4 regions of the Priestia sp. 3CA3 genome follow, and region 3 is predicted to be linked to each of the others. Evidence: riboswitches for the same ligand, from Rfam matches in the RefSeq annotation. Region 3 holds a riboswitch; each other region holds the start of a gene.
What was found. Region 3 has a riboswitch for S-adenosylmethionine ahead of AC1VNJ_RS22215 (BMP family protein). Riboswitches for the same ligand answer to the same signal wherever they lie in the genome.

Region 1: it holds a riboswitch for S-adenosylmethionine, as region 3 does, so the genes downstream of both, AC1VNJ_RS15880 (trans-sulfuration enzyme family protein) here and AC1VNJ_RS22215 (BMP family protein) in region 3, are expected to answer to the same signal.
Region 2: it holds a riboswitch for S-adenosylmethionine, as region 3 does, so the genes downstream of both, AC1VNJ_RS15265 (bifunctional homocysteine S-methyltransferase/methylenetetrahydrofolate reductase) here and AC1VNJ_RS22215 (BMP family protein) in region 3, are expected to answer to the same signal.
Region 4: it holds a riboswitch for S-adenosylmethionine, as region 3 does, so the genes downstream of both, AC1VNJ_RS24940 (Na+/H+ antiporter NhaC family protein) here and AC1VNJ_RS22215 (BMP family protein) in region 3, are expected to answer to the same signal.

The regions. Positions count from the first base shown of each region.
Region 1 covers NZ_JBXENJ010000005.1:333,277-338,101, reverse strand. Annotated here, with positions in the region: gene AC1VNJ_RS15885 (trans-sulfuration enzyme family protein) at 1-493, opposite strand, end outside; gene AC1VNJ_RS15880 (trans-sulfuration enzyme family protein) at 474-1,622, opposite strand; SAM riboswitch class I at 1,694-1,811, opposite strand; gene AC1VNJ_RS15875 (hypothetical protein) at 1,978-2,640, opposite strand; gene AC1VNJ_RS15870 (spore coat protein) at 2,710-3,801, opposite strand; gene AC1VNJ_RS15865 (CotH kinase family protein) at 3,933-4,825, opposite strand, start outside.
Region 2 covers NZ_JBXENJ010000005.1:219,875-224,699, reverse strand. Annotated here, with positions in the region: gene AC1VNJ_RS15280 (bifunctional 3,4-dihydroxy-2-butanone-4-phosphate synthase/GTP cyclohydrolase II) at 1-661, opposite strand, end outside; gene ribE (riboflavin synthase) at 678-1,337, opposite strand; FMN riboswitch at 1,616-1,766, opposite strand; gene AC1VNJ_RS15270 (YkvI family membrane protein) at 1,874-2,908, opposite strand; SAM riboswitch class I at 3,241-3,347, shown strand; gene AC1VNJ_RS15265 (bifunctional homocysteine S-methyltransferase/methylenetetrahydrofolate reductase) at 3,455-4,825, shown strand, end outside.
Region 3 covers NZ_JBXENJ010000010.1:19,284-24,108, forward strand. Annotated here, with positions in the region: gene AC1VNJ_RS22210 (ABC transporter ATP-binding protein) at 1-319, opposite strand, end outside; gene AC1VNJ_RS22215 (BMP family protein) at 402-1,412, opposite strand; SAM riboswitch class I at 1,488-1,594, opposite strand; gene AC1VNJ_RS22220 (hypothetical protein) at 1,947-2,096, shown strand; gene AC1VNJ_RS22225 (hypothetical protein) at 2,187-2,555, opposite strand; gene AC1VNJ_RS22230 (YjgB family protein) at 2,958-3,542, shown strand; gene AC1VNJ_RS22235 (GNAT family N-acetyltransferase) at 3,570-4,412, opposite strand; gene AC1VNJ_RS22240 (cyclase family protein) at 4,409-4,825, opposite strand, start outside.
Region 4 covers NZ_JBXENJ010000017.1:24,160-28,984, reverse strand. Annotated here, with positions in the region: gene AC1VNJ_RS24955 (YtoQ family protein) at 1-137, opposite strand, end outside; gene AC1VNJ_RS24950 (ABC transporter ATP-binding protein) at 308-1,219, shown strand; gene AC1VNJ_RS24945 (ABC transporter permease) at 1,212-1,979, shown strand; SAM riboswitch class I at 2,081-2,187, shown strand; gene AC1VNJ_RS24940 (Na+/H+ antiporter NhaC family protein) at 2,273-3,583, shown strand; gene AC1VNJ_RS24935 (hypothetical protein) at 3,623-3,751, opposite strand; gene AC1VNJ_RS24930 (LacI family DNA-binding transcriptional regulator) at 3,876-4,825, shown strand, end outside.

The sequences.
Region 1 (4,825 bases), on a different contig from region 3:
TTGCTACTGCTTTAATATCCGTTACCTGTAAAAATGGATTTGAAGGGCTTTCGATATAAATAGCCTTCGTATCTTTTGTAATAGCTTCTTCTACTTTCTCAACCTTCGTTGTATCAACAAAAGTTGTTTTGATACCAAACTTTGAAAATAATCGTGTTAATACACGATATGTCCCGCCGTACGTATCGTGTGAAACTAAAATTTCATCCCCTGATTCAAAAATAGATAACACCGATGAAATAGCAGCCATACCTGATGAAAAAGCAAAACCAGCGTATCCATTTTCTAGCTGAGCAATAGTGTTTTCTAAAGCCTCACGCGTTGGGTTTCCTGAACGAGAATAGTCATAGCGGCCGTTGTTCGTCTCATCTTCTTGGTTAAATGTAGATACTTGATAAATAGGTACGTTAACCGCTCCAAAATGACCGTCAATTCCTGTATTTGCATGAATTAAGTTCGTACCAAATCTATGTTTATTGTTGTTGGTATGCATCAAATGCCTCCTTTAAATCTTTAATTAAATCATCTGCGTGCTCAATTCCAACTGATAATCGAAGTAAACAGTTTGTTACTCCGACACGATTTCGAATTTCCTCCGGAATGTCAGCGTGTGTTTGACGAGCTGGGAATGTCATTAAACTTTCCACGCCTCCTAAGCTTTCTGCAAATGTAATAACTTTAACATTTTCTAAAAGTACTGACACGATGTCAGGGTGTGAGACAGCAAAAGAAATCATGCCTCCAAATCCAGTTGCTTGTTTCTTCATGATTTCATAGCCCGGATGTGTTTCAAGACCAGGGTAATACACTTTTTCCACGAGATCATGAGCAGTAAGCCAATTTGCAATTTTCAGTGCGTTTTCGTTATGTTTTTCCATACGAAGCGCTAGCGTCTTAATACCGCGCAATAACAGCCAGCTATCTTGTGGACCTAAGATTGCCCCAGCTGCATTTTGATAAAAACGAATTTTTTCTCCTAAGCTACTACATCGAGCGACTACAAGACCAGCAACTACATCATTATGACCCCCAATGTATTTGCTTGCACTATGTATCACAATATCTGCTCCAAGCTCTAAAGGACGCTGATAGTAAGGGGACATGAATGTATTGTCAATGATAGTAAGCAAATCATGCTGTTTAGCTAACGCAATTGCTTCTGGCAAATCAGTCACGTGCATCATTGGATTTGTAGGTGTTTCAATGAATAAAGCTTTCGTGTTGGGACGAAGCGCATCTTTTACTTGCTCGAGATGGGCTGTGTTGACGTACGAAACAGTAATTCCTTGCTCTGAAAAGATTTCATTTAGTACTCGGTACGTTCCTCCGTATAAATCCTCTGATACAATTAAATGATCTCCGTTTTTAAATAGCGCTAAAACTGACATTACACCCGCCATTCCTGAAGCGAATGCTACTCCTACTTCGCCTTTTTCTAAAGCAGCAATTGCTTCTTCCAATGCCGTACGAGTAGGATTTGCCGTACGTGCATAGTCAAATCCTGTACTTTGCCCTAAAGCAGGATGAGCAAATGTTGATGCTTGGTAAATGGGTGTTGTAATAGAACCTGTTGAAGGGTCACGACCTACTCCTGAACGAACTAATAAAGTTTCAATTTTCATCTATTTCTCTCCTTAACTCAAAATAAAAAACACTCTTCACAGATGGAAGAGTGTTCGTTTATACACGATTTCTCTCATCTGTTAGAACAATACTGATGTTCCACAGGAATTAGCACCGTTCAAATGAATGTTTCATTTGATGGTTGCCGGGCATCGCAGGGCCAGTCCCTCCGCCACTCTTGATAAGAGTTCTATATAATTGTTGGTGGTTAACGTTTGTTGTTACTAACTTTAATAAAGATTTTCTTTATTGTCAACATAATTTTCTAAAAAATTTAAATCATCTCATTTGTTTATTCAATATACTTGTCCTGATAAGTACATAAAAAAAGAGACGACACCGAGGTCTCTTTTTCTAAGGCAAGTGCACAGATTTTACGTGAGCTAACTTCCAATACATACTTTCTCCATTTGCCGTAATTAGTTCAACAATATTATTAGAAACTTCTTTAAGTACGCCAATTTTTTCTGATTGATCCCCTAAATCTAATACGACCAGTTGATTTTCATATTTTTTAAGCTGCTCTTCAAAGTTTCTGACAAAAGGTGCAGAGGCAGGCCTTACTGGGAGCTCTTTGTCACTTAAAGAATAAGGGGTTAACTCATTACTATAAGGGGTAAGCCATTTCAAATGATGTAGAGAAACAAAGACATTTTTATACACTGGAGAATAAAACACAAGATAATCATTCAGCACGCTTGTAATATAGCCATGCAATGATTTTCCTCCTGTTACATAAATTTCAATAAATTTCCCTTTTGCCTGCTGTAAAATATTACGATAAGAAATCCGCTGACTTTCTTCTATTAAGTTCTCTTCTATGGTTCGTAAAGGTGTATAATCTTCTTCTGAAACCTCTCGCAAGCGATGTATGTGTAAAAGAGGAATATACAAATAATCATGTCCATTATATAAAACCATTACATCTAACCCGAGATCAACAAGTTTTCCTATAAACGTTGTTTTCCCTGATATATCGACTTCAACAATTTTATCAATATAATGATTCATACTCATTCTCATTCTCCTCCTTTTTCCTATATGATAGAAAAGGTGCTTTATAAGCACCTTTTACGTTCCAGTTCGTCATGCTTTCCAACGATAATTTTTCGTTTTAATAACTTTTTCACCTGGTGTTGAAGAGCGTGAACCCGTACGGCGTCCTCCCGAGCGATCGTCTGTGCGACCTCCTGTACGTCTTCCGGTACGTCTTCCGGTACGGTCTCCAGTACGGCCATCCGTGCGACCTCCGGTTCTATCTACTGTAGTTGACTCTTGCATAGAATCTTCTTCATTTGTATCTCCATTTTGCTCAGAATTTTCTTCATTTTGCTTGAAAGATCCTTTTGATCCTAAGGCAATGGTTTTTACGTGTCTTGGTTGTAAACGTAAAACTTGATTATTTTGTACAAGAGTAAAGTTTCCACTGCGGCTTTGAACTAATACACCTTCCACAGCCTCTGGGCCTCCACCGTTAATAGCTACCCATCTATGTGAAAACTCTTCAAACAGTTCATTAAAACTTTTCGCTTTGATATAATCAGGTGTTTCTTCAACTAATAATGGATTTTGCGGAACAACAGGTGTATTTTTGCTTACAACTTCACTTACACTCTTTATATGCTCTACATTGATATAAACGACGCCGTCATCTTCTGTTAATAATACGACATACGCAGATTCAAATGAGCCTAATACGTCAAGGATTTTACCCACTTTCTTCTCTGGACCACCTTGATTTATTTGCACCTGCTTATCTTTCATTAATAATAGAGTACCTGCAAATGTGTTAGCTCTGTGAAGTTCTACTTCACTATTAAATCCAGAAAATGTTTGTGCCGAATTAGACTTCGTATCCTCTGTAATGCTTTTAACATGGGCAAGCTGATAATAAATAAATGTATACTGCTGCTGTGGAATAAGCTGAGCCGGCTGATTATTTTGCTGGTTGTTATTTTGATTTGTTTCAAGAGCAAGTGTTAAATAATCTGATTGAACGTCAATTAAATATCCCGTTTTAGATTCAGGCCCTCCGCGATAGACAGTTACTACTCTCCCTTTTAATGGTTTAAAGTGGGCAGAGTAGCCCGTGCTTTCAGATTGTTGAACTTTACGAGCGCGACTACGATTGGCATTTTGAGTTTGGTCTTGATTTTGGTCGTAGTAATAGTTACTCATTATTTTTCCTCCTTATTAATTGTCCTTATTGGTCATTCATAATGTATATATACGTATCATGTACAGCTATTGTCTTCCTGCATTTGCCTATTATTCTTAAATTCCACTTTTGCCTATCAGTCTAGTAAAATTCAAAAATCAAAAAGATGACTTTTAATGTACGCTGTTCGGTCTTTTACGAAAGAAAGCATAAGGTCTGGTTCCTTATGGAATTGCTCCAAGTTATCTTTTACGTAAGGATCTTTTAATACATATGGAGCAATATACTCATGCAGTTGATAAATGATTGGTTTCATGTATTCTATTGTAAATTGATTATTTAGAACATTGTTCATTTTTTGAATATATCTCTTTTTAATGCTGTTCACCGCCAGTAAGCGAGCTGTAAGCGTATTAAATCCTTGTGCACGGACATAGTCTCCTTCCATTACTTTTCCATTTACATCTCTTCCCCAAGTTGCATCATAATCCCATGGAATTAGTTCAAAGCGCCCGCTTTCATGATTTAGATAGAGCGCATAGTTATGGACAAAACCGTCGTAATTCTGCATACAAATAATACCGACTAACCAAGATAAGTAGCGGTCGACGTTCAGGTACTTCTCAATATTCTGTTCGAATTCCGTATTTGTCCATGTATTAAGATTAAATATAAACTTTTCTAATTTTTCCTCGTCTCCTTCTCTCACTGCTTTATCTTCATATCCAGATAACAAAGTTGTTTTTGGCTTTTTATCCAAATCGCTCATCAAAGAAAAATTAGCATCTCCGTCTACTGCATAAAATATAGATCCATCCGCTAAATTTCTTTTTTTCAAAAATAGTTCATCTACCGATTCGAGCTGAAGATATATTCCTTCATTTTTCCCATTAATCTTAAGAGTGACAAACTGAGAGTGGGGAGATAAAACATCTAAAGAAGAGAAAAAATCGAGGGACAATTTGTTACGCATAAGCGATGGATCTTTGTATTCAGCGTTTAGGTGTATTTCTTTGGCGCGCTGAAATATTTTCGGAGAATAAA
Region 2 (4,825 bases), on a different contig from region 3:
CCTTAAAATCACCAAATGCCGTAGGTAAGCTTACTTCTACTTCACGGCTAATCAGCTGGTCATGTTTGCGGCGGTAGGCAATCAAATCTTTTATTGTAATCATTTTTAAATCAAATTGCTCTGCAATCTTTGTTAAATCCGGTACGCGTGCCATTGTTCCATCTTCATTCATGATTTCACAAATAACACCCGCAGGCTTTCCTCCTGCTAACACGGCTAAATCAACAGCGGCCTCTGTATGACCCGCACGCTGCAGAACGCCCCCGTCTTTTGCAATCAACGGAAAAATGTGTCCTGGTCGTTGAAAATCACTTGCTACCGTTGCTTCATTTACAAGAGCCATAACGGTAGCAGAACGTTCGTACGCACTGATACCTGTTGTACTTGAAATATGATCAATACTTACTGTAAATGCTGTTCCATGTACATCCGTATTGTTCACTACCATTGGGTGAAGATTCAATTTATGCGCAATTTCTTCATTAACAGGTGTACAAATTAATCCTCTTCCATGAGTAGCCATAAAGTTAATAACCTCAGGCGTCGTTTTTTCGGCTAATGCAATAAAATCTCCTTCATTTTCTCGATCTTCATCGTCGCATACAATAACCACTTTTCCCTTTTTTAACTCTTCAATGGCTTCTTCTACTTTATGAAACATCTCTTTCACCTCACTGTTAATTTGTAAAACCATGCTGCTGCAATAAATCCTTCATATTACCTGAACGATTCGAGACGCCAGGAGTTGACTTATTCGTCATCATTTGATGCATATATTTAGCTAACATGTCGCATTCAATATTCACCTTGTCTCCTCGCTGTTTGTCTCCCACGACTGTGTGAAGCACCGTATGAGGAATAAGAGAAATAGTAAATGATTGGTTGCTGACATCAAAAATAGTAAGACTTGTTCCGTCTACAGAAACAGATCCTTTTAACATCATAAATTCACGAAGTTCAGGGTCGACTTGAATTTCATAATAAAAGGCATTTCCTTTACGTGTTTTGCTTACAATGGTTCCAATTCCATCAACGTGTCCGCTAACGAAATGCCCTCCAAACCGGCCATTTGCAGCCATCGCCCGTTCTAAGTTAACACGTGATCCAACGGTTAGAAGCTGCAGGGTACTTGCTTTAATCGTCTCCGGCATGACGTCGACCGTAAATTCATTTTGAGAGTAAGCTGTTACGGTTAAACAAACGCCGTTAACTGAAATACTGTCCCCTAAGTTCACATCTTCTAACACGGTCTTCGCATCAATCGTAAGAACAATTGCTTCTGTAGCCTTTTGAATCCGTTTTATTTTTCCAATTTCTTCAATAATACCTGTGAACATTTTCTTCACCTGCTTTGGCGCTATTCCAACTTCTTATGCCGTTTTGAAATAGCAGCTGCTTTTTTTTCATATTTATCTTTCCCCCAACCACTGAAAATAAAAAAGCCCCTTGAACAAATGTCCAAGGGGTCGGCTGAGCTGAATCAGTTTTATCTATGCAAAATTCCGCTAATTGTATACGAAATAAACAGTTATGTTTTGTGTATGAAAACAAGGGTAGCTTTAAAAAAGGCAAACCTGTCCCTTATTAATACAACACAAAAAAACAACTGTGCTTCCTGATCCTTCTCCCATCCAGACTTTTACTGTCGGCTCTAGATTTTAACTAGATCCACCGCTAACATACATCGTATGAAAACGGGTCACGGGCTTAAAAGCATATGCTTTATCACCGCCGGTTGGGACTTACACCCGACCCCGAAGGATAATATATTCGACTGCTAGAGTCTTATTTGTTTTACATTATAGCAAAGTAAAATCGACTTGTCACATCATTTAACTTCGTTTTTTCACATCCGCTCTTCAAAATCCAGCTTTTAGCTTATTTTTTCTTTTTTAATACATAGCATCCATACAAAAGCTAGTCCAATATAGCCAAATATCGGATACAAAAACTCAAGAAGCTGAGCATATCCAAATTGCCCGATAATAAAGCATGCCAAGATAATAAACGCAAAAGCTTGTTTGTCATTCAGGGGAAGAAATGATTGAAGCTGTTTAGCGATTCCAAATACATTTCCAATCAATGTAGTAAAAATCTCGCCTAACACAACTACCGTAAATAAAACATTCACCCACGCTGAGATATTTTTAACAACGGCACTCATAGGAATATCAAGTTGAAATGAATAAGGCAAATTGGAAAGGGCAAGATGAGTAGAAACAAGCATAAACGTAAGTACACATCCTCCTATTACGGCCCCTTTTTTGATCACGCTCTTATCTTTCACGGAGCTTCCTAATGGAACTAAAACGGCCTGAGCCAAAGCTAGATTTAGGGAAATATATAAAAAGGGACTAACCGCCCACTTCCACTGTGTGACGAGCGTTAAGTCTGGCTTCGTTTGAATCAGTGAGAAATAGCTGACATTTGGCACAAAGATGATAAAAGCAAATGAAAGCATCATCGGCACAACAAGAGAATTAACCATTAAAATACCGTTAATTCCTCTTGCGATAAATATATAAGTTAAAACAATTGTACAAACCATCCCAACAGGAGGCCACAGCCCGAACTGTTCTTTTCCTATTGCCCCCGTACTCGCTAGCATGACTGAAGTTACTCCAAATAAAATGACGATCATTACACCGTTTACCGCTTTTCCAAGTACATCACCAAATAAATATGTATTAAGCTGCTGATAAGAAGAAGCCCCAATTGCGTGCGAAAGCAGCATCATTTTCGAACCTAGCCAAATAAAAAACAAGCCGCTGACCAAAATTCCAACCATTCCAAGTTCCCCGTACTGTGTAAAAAATTGAACAATTTCCTTGCCTGTTGCAAAACCGGCTCCTACAACGGTGCCTACATACGTAGCAGCAACCTGCAGCGTGAGTTTCCACCTTTTCATGCCCATCACCCTTCTACCCTTCATAGTTCACTATATGTAGAAACGGTTAAAAAAAGACGAGCCTTTTATATGTAAATCCTCGCCTCACCCGGTGCTGTTCCTTTTTCGTTTTTTTATTTCCTTCTTGTTTTTTTCATGAAAACCCTTTATCCCTTAACATAACGGCAGTTTTCAAACAAAATATACGGATATTTTTCCTTTAGCTTTTAAATTTTCCTCAATATTTGCTGGAAATTCACAATTTACTGTTGTATAATTTCTAAAAATCAGATAAATTATTAAATAAGTATTCTTTCTATTTAAAAAAATATGTTTCAATTATATACAATTGATTCTTATCATGAGAGGTGGAGGGACTGGCCCTTTGAAACCTCAGCAACCAGTCGTTAGAGACATGGTGCTAAATCCAGCAAGCAATTTATTGCTTGGAAGATAAGAAGGCGAAAAAAGTCTTCTTCTTAAGAAGACTTTTTCTATTTTATCGGCATATTGCATAAAACGAATCACTCGTGAAATAGAAGCGGAACAATTTAAGGAGGTTTTGACATGGGGTTACTTGAAGATTTAAAGTCTAAAATTTTAATTGGGGATGGTGCCACTGGTACCCTCCTTTACTCACACGGTATTGACAGCTGTTTTGAAGAACTAAACATCACCAAACCAGAAGAGGTTTCTCGTATTCACAGAGCCTATGTAGAAGCTGGTGCAAACGTTATTCAAACAAATACGTACGCTGCTAATTATCAAAAACTTGCCCGTTATGGATTAGAAGATTCAGTCAAAGACATCAATGTTGCTGGTGTAAAATTAGCGAAACAAGCTGCAAAAGATCAGGCTTACGTGGTTGGTACACTCGGCGGAATTCGTTCTTTCCAAAAAAATGCTATTAGTTTAGAAGAGGTTAAGCGAAGCATTCGTGAACAAATGTTTTGGCTTTTAAATGAAGGCGTGGATGGCCTTTTATTTGAAACATACTATGATTTCGAAGAATTAAAGACCGTTCTTACACTAGCAAGAAAAGAAACGGATAAGCCTATTATTACCCACGTTTCCCTGCATGATATTGGCGTACTGCAAGATGGGCGTCCTTTAGCAGATGCATTAAAAGAATTAGAAGACTTGGGAGCAGATGTTGTCGGGCTAAACTGCCGTTTAGGTCCTTATCATATGATTCAGTCTCTTGAAGAAGTACCGCTTCCTGATCGTGCTTTCTTATCAGCTTACCCTAATGCCAGCCTTCCGGCGTATGTGGAAGGCAAGCTGGAATATGAAACGAATGAAGACTACTTTGTAGAAAGCGCGCGTTTATTCCGCGAACAAGGGGTTCGCTTAATTGGAGGATGCTGCGGTACAACACCAGCTCACGTACGCGCCATGTCGTCTGCCTTAAAAGACCTGCCTCCGATTACAAGCAAAGTCGTTAAAATGAGACCAGCCGTTACGGTTCAAGAGCGTGAGCAGCAGGATAAACCTCATATGCACGAAATTGTGAAGAAGCGCCGCTCGGTTATCGTCGAGCTGGATCCGCCTAAACAGCTTGGTCCGACGAAATTTTTAGAAGGCGCAAAAGCACTTGATAAAGTCGGCGTAGATGCTATTACATTAGCTGATAATTCTCTTGCCTCACCTCGCATCAGCAACTTGGCAATGGCAACACTGATGCAACAAGAAACAAAAGCACGACCGCTTATTCATATTACCTGTCGCGACCGAAATTTAATTGGACTTCAATCTCATTTAATGGGACTTCATACGCTAGGAATGAATCAAGTGCTTGCAATTACCGGTGATCCGTCAAAAGTTGGCGATTTCCCTGGCGCCACTTCGGTCTATGATTTATCTTCATTTGACTTGATTAGTTTAATCGCTCAGTTTAATGAAGGCCTATCTTATTCCGGCAAACCGCTTGGTCAAAAA
Region 3 (4,825 bases):
TTGGCTCATGCCCCAAGACAATATTTTCAGCCACTGAAAAATGAGGAAAAACCATAAAATGCTGATGCACCATGCCTATTCCGTTTTTAATCGCATCCGCAGGAGATGAAAACGAGACGGTTTTCCCATGTAGCTGAATACTTCCTGAACTCGGCTTTTCCATTCCGTAAAGCATCCTCATCAACGTTGTTTTACCAGCACCGTTCTCTCCGACCAGCGCGTGAACCTCGCCTTTTTTTAGCGTAAAAGACACGTTATCGTTTGCTAAAAATGAACCGTATTTCTTCGTTAAATTCGTTAACTGCAGCAGCTCACTCATTCCATTCATTGCTCCTTTCCCCTTTAGGTTTTTTTCAAAAATAAGAAAGAGAAGCCAGCCTTACTCGACTTCTCTTCTCAACTCACTTTGCTAACGGATCTTTTACCACTGTTTTTCCATCAATAATCGAATCTTTAATTTCTTTTAATTGATTAATCACATCTTGTCCTACAAAGTCACTAAGAGGCGTCTTGCTGTCTTGAGTCACATACGTTAACCCAACACCTTTTTCTTTTAAGCCGTATGTCACTACGCCCGATTTAAATTTGTCATTTGCGAGTGCTTCTACCGTTTCATAAGCAGCTGCATCAGATCCTTTTAACTGCGATAAAACGATATGCTCAGGATCTACTTCCGTACGGTCAATATCTTGTCCTGCCGTATAAAAACCTTTTTCTTTTGCTGCTTCAAATACACCCAAGTCGCCTACTGCTGATGCTCCGGCGATAAAATCAGCGCCTTTTGAAGCTTGTAAAATAGCAAGTTCTTTTGCTTTAGCTGGATCAGAGAAGCTTCCAACATAGTTTACTAGAAACTCTGCTTTTGGATTTGTTGATTGTAATCCTTCTTTAAAACTTACCGTCCATTTTTTTAATAATGGAATATCATCAGCTGCAACCATTCCTACTTTATTCGTTTTCGTAATCAATCCTGCCGCTGCTCCTAATAAATATGAAGCTTCTTGCTCACGAAATACAACGCTTCTTACATTTGGTAAATCGACCACTGTATCAATAATCGCAAATTGACGCTGCGGATTTTCTTGAGCTACTTTTTTCAACGCATCTTCGGATTCAAAAGAAGATGTAATAATCAAGTCATAATTTTCGGCTACCGCAGCACGCAAATTACTTTCAATGGCTGCTTGGTCCGTAGATTCAATTGTCTTTACATCAATGTTATACTTCTTCCCAGCGCGCTTTGCTCCATCATCCATTTGCTGAAAAAACGGGTTAACTCCAATCTTTTCAGGCAAAACAAGAGCAATTCGCTTCTTTCCTTTCTCTTCACTTCCACTGCTTTTTGTACTTTTTGACTGACAGCCCGTTACGAGTAATACAAGCGCAACTGCTAAAATAAGAAATCTCTTCATTTAACTTACTCCCCCTATAATATAAAAAAAGCTCTTCCTTTATATAAAGGAAGAGCTCGTTAACCAAACGTCTCTTCCTCATCTTCAAGAACATACTGTTCTTAAGGATTTGGCACCATTCTGTCATAGACAGTGGTTGCCGGGTTTCACAGGGCCAGTCCCTCCACCTCTCTTGATAAGGAAAACAATAGCTATTTATTTTATGTAATATAGTCAATATTAATAGTTTTTCAACAATTGTCAATATTATTTTTCTTTTTCACGCAAAAAAACTTCAAAAACAGATAGGATTATACGGTTTTAGTCTACTAAAATATAAAATAAAAGTTAAAGCCTTTACCTCACTTCTTGAATCATTCTATACTTCTTCACAAAGCACTTATACTGAATCTGTTGACGGTCAAGAGGGTTTAGTGGTAGCAAATAAGTTCTATTATACCTCTTCGGTTAATGTGTTATTAATTGAAACTACTTTACCAATAATGTTAGATTTTTCCTTAGTAATATTGTTAAGAGGTGTTAACGGTGAAATTAATGAAAGAACTATCTGGCATAGCTATTGGGCTTATTATCGCTTTAGCCGTTTCAAAAACATTTTTTGATACCCCGACCAACATTGGAATCATAGTTATTTTTATTACGAGTATGATCGTAACAGGGATAGCAAGAGTAAAACTAAGATGAGATAATCTAACAAAAAAACGCCACCTTTTATTCGCAAGGTGGTGTTTTCTTTTAATGATTTTAGTATGTAGTAATTCCAAGTGAAGGCTTTTACCCTTCTCCATCAATCATCGTATACTTCCTAGCAAAGCGCTTGTAGTAAATTTGCTCATCCTCTTGTCCATTGTTAAAAACAAGTCGGTTATGATCAATATCTTTCTCTTTTAACACATAGCCTTTTTCATCCATCAGTTGAATATATTCATCTAAATGTCCTTTTTTCACCATATAGTAAAGAACATTATCTGAATCCGTAGTCTTTGCTACATCTTGACTTCCCACTTCTAACTTGAATACGGCTGTTGCTGTTTGAATGGGACGGTAGTCTCCAAACACCTTTTCCCAGTTTAGTAGTAGCAGCGCGCCGAAGATTATGATACATCCTCCAGCGGCTACGGTTAGTACAAATCGTTTTGACACTTCTTTCTCTCCTTTACATTCTTTTTCTTCTATTTAACACAACAGATTGCCCTAAACTTGTTTTGACGCCAAGCCCTAGATACACAGCTGCAATATATATTTTTAACAAATACTTGATTTATTGTATCATACTTACAGTTATTATCTAGTTTTTTATAAAGACTTAGAACCCTCCCTATATTACGTTTTTTTACATAATAAAGGAATAAAAACAAATCTTTTTACCTATGAGAAATGAATCGTTTTTTGCTTTTCACCTTACCTGACGTTTATATTCTGAAAGGCGTGTTACATTATATATATCAGTTATCAACTCAACTAAGACTCCTTGACCATTCTGGCCTACCTTCTCTTTTAGGTAGACTGAGATTGCTAAATCGTTATATATAGGAGGAAAAAATCATGAAAATGAAACAACGACTATCAAAAGCGGCTGCTGCTGCGACGATTACAGGAATTGCTGCGTTTGGATTTGCTCCTGTCGCTCAGCTTGATACCCCAGCACACGCAGCTACATCTCAAGAAACAAGCAGCCAAAGTCAAACAGCTGTAAAAAACATTAACGAAATTTATAACGCCGCGGTGCAAGGTGAAGTGCCGCGATTAACAGCAGACTTTAAAATTGGCAAAACCCTGCGTAAAGATGTTCGGGATCAGTTCGGTCCTCCGCCTGAAGGTTCATCAAATAACTTTGACTACTATCATGCGGAAATGGGCCATCCTGGATATGCATTTGGCTATGACCAAAATAATGTCATTAACGAAATTCGCTATTTTGGTACAAATGTAGAGCGTCAAACAAATTTAGGGTCCATCACGCAAGCTAACTTAAAGAAAGAATTAGGTCAGCCAAACTTTACAAGCAAAGTAAAAGGTGATGGTACGACTCAAACGAGATACACGTATCACGCCGGCGCCTATGATCTTGAATTTATTTTTGATGATAGCAAAACGTTGAATCACGTAAACTTAGTTGCAAAACCTTAAGAAATAGAAAAAGTAGCAGGCAGCCTGCTACTTTTTTTCATGAAATAAAACTAATGCGGAATCAGCTACGTGTTCATACCCAATCTCCATGTAAATCTTGTTAGACGTAGGGTTTGTCGTGTCCGTGTATAGACTTGTTGTTTGAAAACCGCTGTCTAGCATAAGCTGAGAAAGCGTGGACACACAGCTTGATGCATAGCCTTTTTTACGTTCTTCCCGCGGCGTGTACACAAAGTTAATCGTAACGTTGTGGGTTGTCGGACGCGTAGCATTAGCAATGGACACATACTTCCCGTTCACTTCCCATAAAAATAGCCGTTCTGCTTTAATAAAAGTTTCGCCTGTTTTGACAGCTTGCTCTTTTGATACAGGCTCTCCAATGACGCCCATAAACTCCCAAATCCATTCCTTCACGAGCGGAATATGCTCTGATCTTGCTTTTACCAGCACTCCTTCCGCGTCCGCAGCTTTTTTCACTTTGTCTAACCGATAAATGCGCTGATCCATTTTCAACGAAGCTTCTTGATTTTTTAGCGCTGCTAGTTTTTGAGAAAGATATAAAACCGTTTGCCTTTCTCCAACTAAGCCCGGTACGGCGGTTTCTTGTAACAGCTCCGCTACTTCGTTCAGCTCATCATTCGTTAGCTTCTGTATTTGAGACAGGATGATTTGCTGAGGATGGGTTTGCAGTAACACAAGCGCAGCACGGCTGTCTTTTAAAATAACACCCATAAAATTTGGTTTGCTGTTTTCCTGCAAGCTTTGTAAAATGCCAAGCGCTAAGTTGTGAAGAACTTCATTTTTCTCTAAAAGCGGCTCGACTTGGTTTTTAAATTTCTGCACTTCCCTGTATCTATGTAACTGGATCATTTTCTTTCTAACTCCGCAAATGCTCTTACCGGAAACGTTCCGGCTCCTTTTATTTTAGGAGGCACGGCGTAAAATAAAAAGGACTCCGTTAGTTGATCTAAGTGACATAAGTGTTCAGCAATCACAATGTCCGCTCCTAACAGCAGCGTATGAGCTGGTCTTGCTTTTCCTTTTGTGTCGTCAATATTCATCGAATCAATTCCGACAAGAGCGGGCTGTTGAGACACTAAATAAGCTGCCGCGCGTTCTGTTAAGTATGGGTGGTTTTCTAAATAATCGTCTGTATCCCAGTAGCGATCCCATCCCGTGTGAATTAATACCGCTTTGCCTTTTACGTCTATATGGTGAAAATGAGATTCATCAATAGCCGTTAAAATCGGGTCGACTGAAACTACTATTCCTTCCAGTCCGGC
Region 4 (4,825 bases), on a different contig from region 3:
CCAATGTTGTCGGAGCGGTCATGGTCTGTCATAGGACCGACAAAGGTAAGGGGAAGGTTTAATTGTTCCGCTTGGTTTTTAATTTCGTCTCGCCAGTTATCGTGAATTTGCCCGGCAAGGTATACGGTTAAGTTCATTATGTAGAAGTCCTCCTCTAACTAAAATTTATTTTATTTTATCAAATGTAAGCGGATAATACGAATGATTTGAATGGGCTGCTTTTCCAAAAATAAGGTTATAGTAGACAAATAGTTAAAAAAGAGAAACAATAGAAGGCGTATTGCTAATTAAAGAAAGGATGTACATGATGACAGAAACAGTGCTACAAGTAGATCATGTCAGTAAAGTAATGGGGAAGAAAACCATTTTGCATGATGTATCCTTATCGGTTGAGCGCGGTGAGATTTTCGGATTGCTTGGTCCGAACGGATCTGGAAAAACAACGCTCATTCGTACCGTCGTAGGACTCATTAAAGAAACAAAGGGAACAATTACCGTCAATGGGTTTCCTTTAAAAGAACAGTTTACATCAGCTATGAAATCAATTGGAGCGATTATTGAAAACCCTGAGTTTTATGATTATCTGACGGGCTATCAAAATTTAAAACACTTTGCGAATATGCATGAAGGGATCACGGCAGAACGCTTGGATGAAGTGATTGCGCTAGTAAAGCTTGAAAACAGCATTCATGCAAAAGTGAAGACGTATTCCCTTGGGATGAGACAGCGTTTAGGAGTAGCTCAAGCTATTTTACATAAGCCTGCATTGCTTTTACTAGACGAACCAACAAATGGTCTAGACCCAGCGGGAATGAGAGAATTTCGTACATATTTACAAACCCTCTGCAGGGAAGAAGGTATTTCAATTTTAATCGCGAGCCACTTATTAAAAGAAGTGGAAGCATTATGTGACCGCGTTGGTATTATTCAAAACGGCGAGTTAAAAGCTGTTCAAGATCTATCTCCAAATCGTCAAGATCAAGGGATGTATGTAGAATTTGAAGTATCTGACGTGCAACAAGCAGCGGATCTTTTATCTCAAGAATTCCAAGTAACAATAAAATCCGATAGTATTGATGTAGTGATTATGAAAGAACAAATTCCAGCTGTGAATAGAAAATTAGTGGACAGCGATATTTTAGTCTACCGAATCACTCCTGTTTATGAGACGCTTGAAGATTCGTTTATGTCCGTTACGGAGGGAGAGCACCATGCTTAAGTTAATTCAAAATGAACATATGAAATGGTTTTACAAAAGAAGTACAAAAGTCACGTTTATTACAATCGGCATCTTAACTCTTTGTATGGCTCTTTTAATGAAGAAAGTAGCAAACAGCGCAGGAACGGAAGACAACATATTGAATTTCCTGTCATTTAGTGCAGGCATGCTGATCCTCGTTCAATTTTTCGCGCTTGCTGTTGGAGGATCAATGGTTGCAAAAGAGTTTGAAGCGGGTACCATTAAGCTTCTTTTAATTCGCCCTGCTAGACGTTCAACGATTTTAACGTCCAAGTACATAACGCTCGTTTTAATTAGCTTGTATTACTTGCTGAGCTATTTGCTTTTTTCGTTTGTATGGGGAGCATTGTTCTTTGGATTTGCCAGTCTAGAAGGAGATGCGCAGCTGCTTAAAAACATTACGCTTACGTATGACAGCGCGTATATGGAAACGTTTATGATGATGACGTTCGCATTCATGCTGTCGTCTTTATTTAGAAACAGCGCGCTTGCTTCAAGTCTAGCTATTGTCGTAAGTATTGGGGCGAAAGCAGTAACTGGGATAGTATCGCAGTTTGGTCTATGGTGGGGGAAATTTTTACTGTTCGCCAACACAAACTTTGTGCAGTATATGGACGGAATGAAGACGATGTTTGACGGAATGACAATTCCATTTTCAATCTTCATCTTAGTTGCACACTTTGTCTTCTTTATAGGCGTAGCGTGGGTGGCGTTTTTAAAACGTGACGTAGCTAATTGATGTGAGAATTTTCACACTATATATTTTTCTAAAATAGCATTTGACAATTAAATAAAAAGAGATTACAGTAGTGAAAGACTATTTTTAAAACAACTATAAACTTCTTATCAAGAGAGACGGAGGGACTGGCCCTATGATGTCTCGGCAACTGGCTGTACGCAGTGCGGTGCCAAATCCAGCAGACGATGTTTCGTTTGGAAGATGAGAAGGGTAATCTTATGATACAAATAAGAGACCTCTTCTTATCAATAAGAAGAGGTCTTTTTTTATTACGTAAACAAGAGGTGTTAAGAATGGAACAACAAAAAGGAAACGGCTGGGCGCTGTTACCGCTGGGCGTCTTTTTAGTCCTGTTTGTCGGATCAGGAATTATAACGGGAGATTTTTATAAGCTGCCTGTATTAGTAGCTATTATCATTGCAGCCATTGTGGCGCTGGCTATGAACCGCAAAGATTCACTTAATGTAAAAGTGGAACGCTTTGCTAAAGGAGCAGGGCATCCTGATATCATTATTATGGTACTTATTTTTATTTTGGCAGGTGCTTTTTCTCAAGTCGCTAAAGGCATGGGAGCTGTTGATTCAACGGTAAACTTAGCGCTTTCTGTACTTCCGCAAAGCTTAGTGGTAGTCGGAATCTTTGTTATTGGCGCATTCATTTCAATTTCGATGGGAACGTCAATGGGAACGATCGCTGCGTTAGGGCCTATCGCTGTAGGAATCAGTGAGCAGGCGCATGTATCCATTACATTGGCAATTGCTGCTGTTGTTGGTGGTGCAATGTTTGGAGATAATTTATCCGTAATCTCTGATACGACCATTGCGGCAGTTCGTACGCAAAAAACAAATATGTCAGATAAATTAAAAGTAAACTTTTTTATTGTCCTTCCTGCAGCGATTGTTACAGTGATTTTATTACTTGTAATGACGCTAGGCAATACGTCATCAGTAGAAATTAAAGATTTTAGCTGGTTTAAAATCTTGCCTTATGTCGGCGTACTCGTTGCTGCCATATTTGGTGCAAACGTATTAAGCATTTTAACCGGAGGAATTGTATTAGCCGGCGTGATTGGATTAGCTGACGGAAGCTACACGCTTTCTTCTCTTGCTAAAACTGTGACGGAAGGTATTGGCGGAATGTCGGAATTAATTATTTTATCTCTTTTAATTGGCGGAATGGTTGAACTCATTCGCTATAACGGCGGTATTCAGTTCTTATTGAACCTATTAACACGACGCATTCAAACAAAAAAAGGCGGAGAATTCAGTATCGCTGGATTAGTAAGTTTAACCAATTTAGCCACGGCTAATAACACGATTTCAATTATTACAGCAGGTCCGTTAGCGAAAGAAATCTCTGATAAGTATTCAATTGATAATCGTAAATCAGCCAGTCTGCTCGACTTGTTTTCATGCAGCGTTCAAGGGCTTATCCCTTACGGTGCACAAATGCTTCTCGCAGCAGGATTTGCTAAAGTTTCACCGGTTGAGATTATTCCATTTACATTCTATCCAATGTTAACAGCGGTTTGCGGTATCATTGCGATTGTAATTGGCTTTCCTCGTTTAAATAAAAAATCAAAATCATCTAAAGAAGCTGCGTAATATCAAACCCTTAAAAAGAACATTCTTTTTAAGGGTTTTTTACTGTTTGAAAAAATCAGTCGGCTTTTTTTCATCTAGCTCCTTCCAAAGTGTCTCATTTTGTTTAAGTGCATAAGCCGCTCCTCCGATTTCAATTCCGCATAATAAAATGAATAATAAAATACCCATGATATGACCTCCTTATATAAGTGAATAAAAACATGATTGTAACGGGTTTAGCTTATTGCTTTTTCACTTTATAATGAGAATAAAGTATGAAACGCGTTTCAGCGCAAGAGAAAAAGGTGAAAACATGACAAATATCCGAGATATCGCAAAAAAAGCTGGTGTATCTGTTTCGACCGTGTCACGGGTTTTAAATCATCATCCGTATGTAAAAGAAGAAAAGCGCCGTCTGGTAGAAGAAGTAATTCAAGAACTTAATTACGAACAAAACATTAATGCCGTTCACTTATCAAAAGGGAAAACAAATATGATTGCCGTCGTCTTGCCTTTTATTAATCATCCTTATTTCAGTCTGCTTTTAGAAGGAGTGGCCTCTCAAGCGTTAGAAAAGCAGTATCAGCTTGTTATTTGTCAGACGAACTATGATGTAAAAAAAGAAGAAGAAGCGCTTCATATGCTAAAAACAAAGCAGGTTGATGGAGTGATTATTTGTTCTAGAGCAGGCAGCTGGAGCACGATTGAATATTATCAGCAGTACGGGCCGATAGCCGTGTGCGAAAACGTACAAAATCGTTCTATTCGCTCCGTATACGTTGATCATTATGCAGCTTTTAAGAAAGCGCTCATGTATTTAAAAGAAAAAGGATATACGGATATTGGCTACTGTATTGGAAGAATGACGGGTACAAATAGTCAACAGAGACAGCAAGCATACAAAGAATATGTAGAAAGAATAAATGAGCCTTATCATCCGGAATGGGTGTTTCAAGGCTGTTTGAACGTGACAGATGGTGAAAAAGTGGTGAAAAAATTGGTGCAGATGAAAAATCGGCCTCAGGCGCTTTTAGTAACAAACGATCAAGTCGCTATTGGTATAAAAGCTCAGTGCGAACAAGCGGGTATATCAGTTCCAGGCGATTTAGCTATTATTGGTTTTGATAATCATCCGCTTTCTTCTTATTTACAAATCACAACGATCGAACTTCCTCTCAAAGAAATGGGCGAAACGCTTTTTAAACTAGTCAGGAGCAAGGATCCTCAAAAAATTGAGCTTCCTTTTCGGTTTATTGAGCGTAA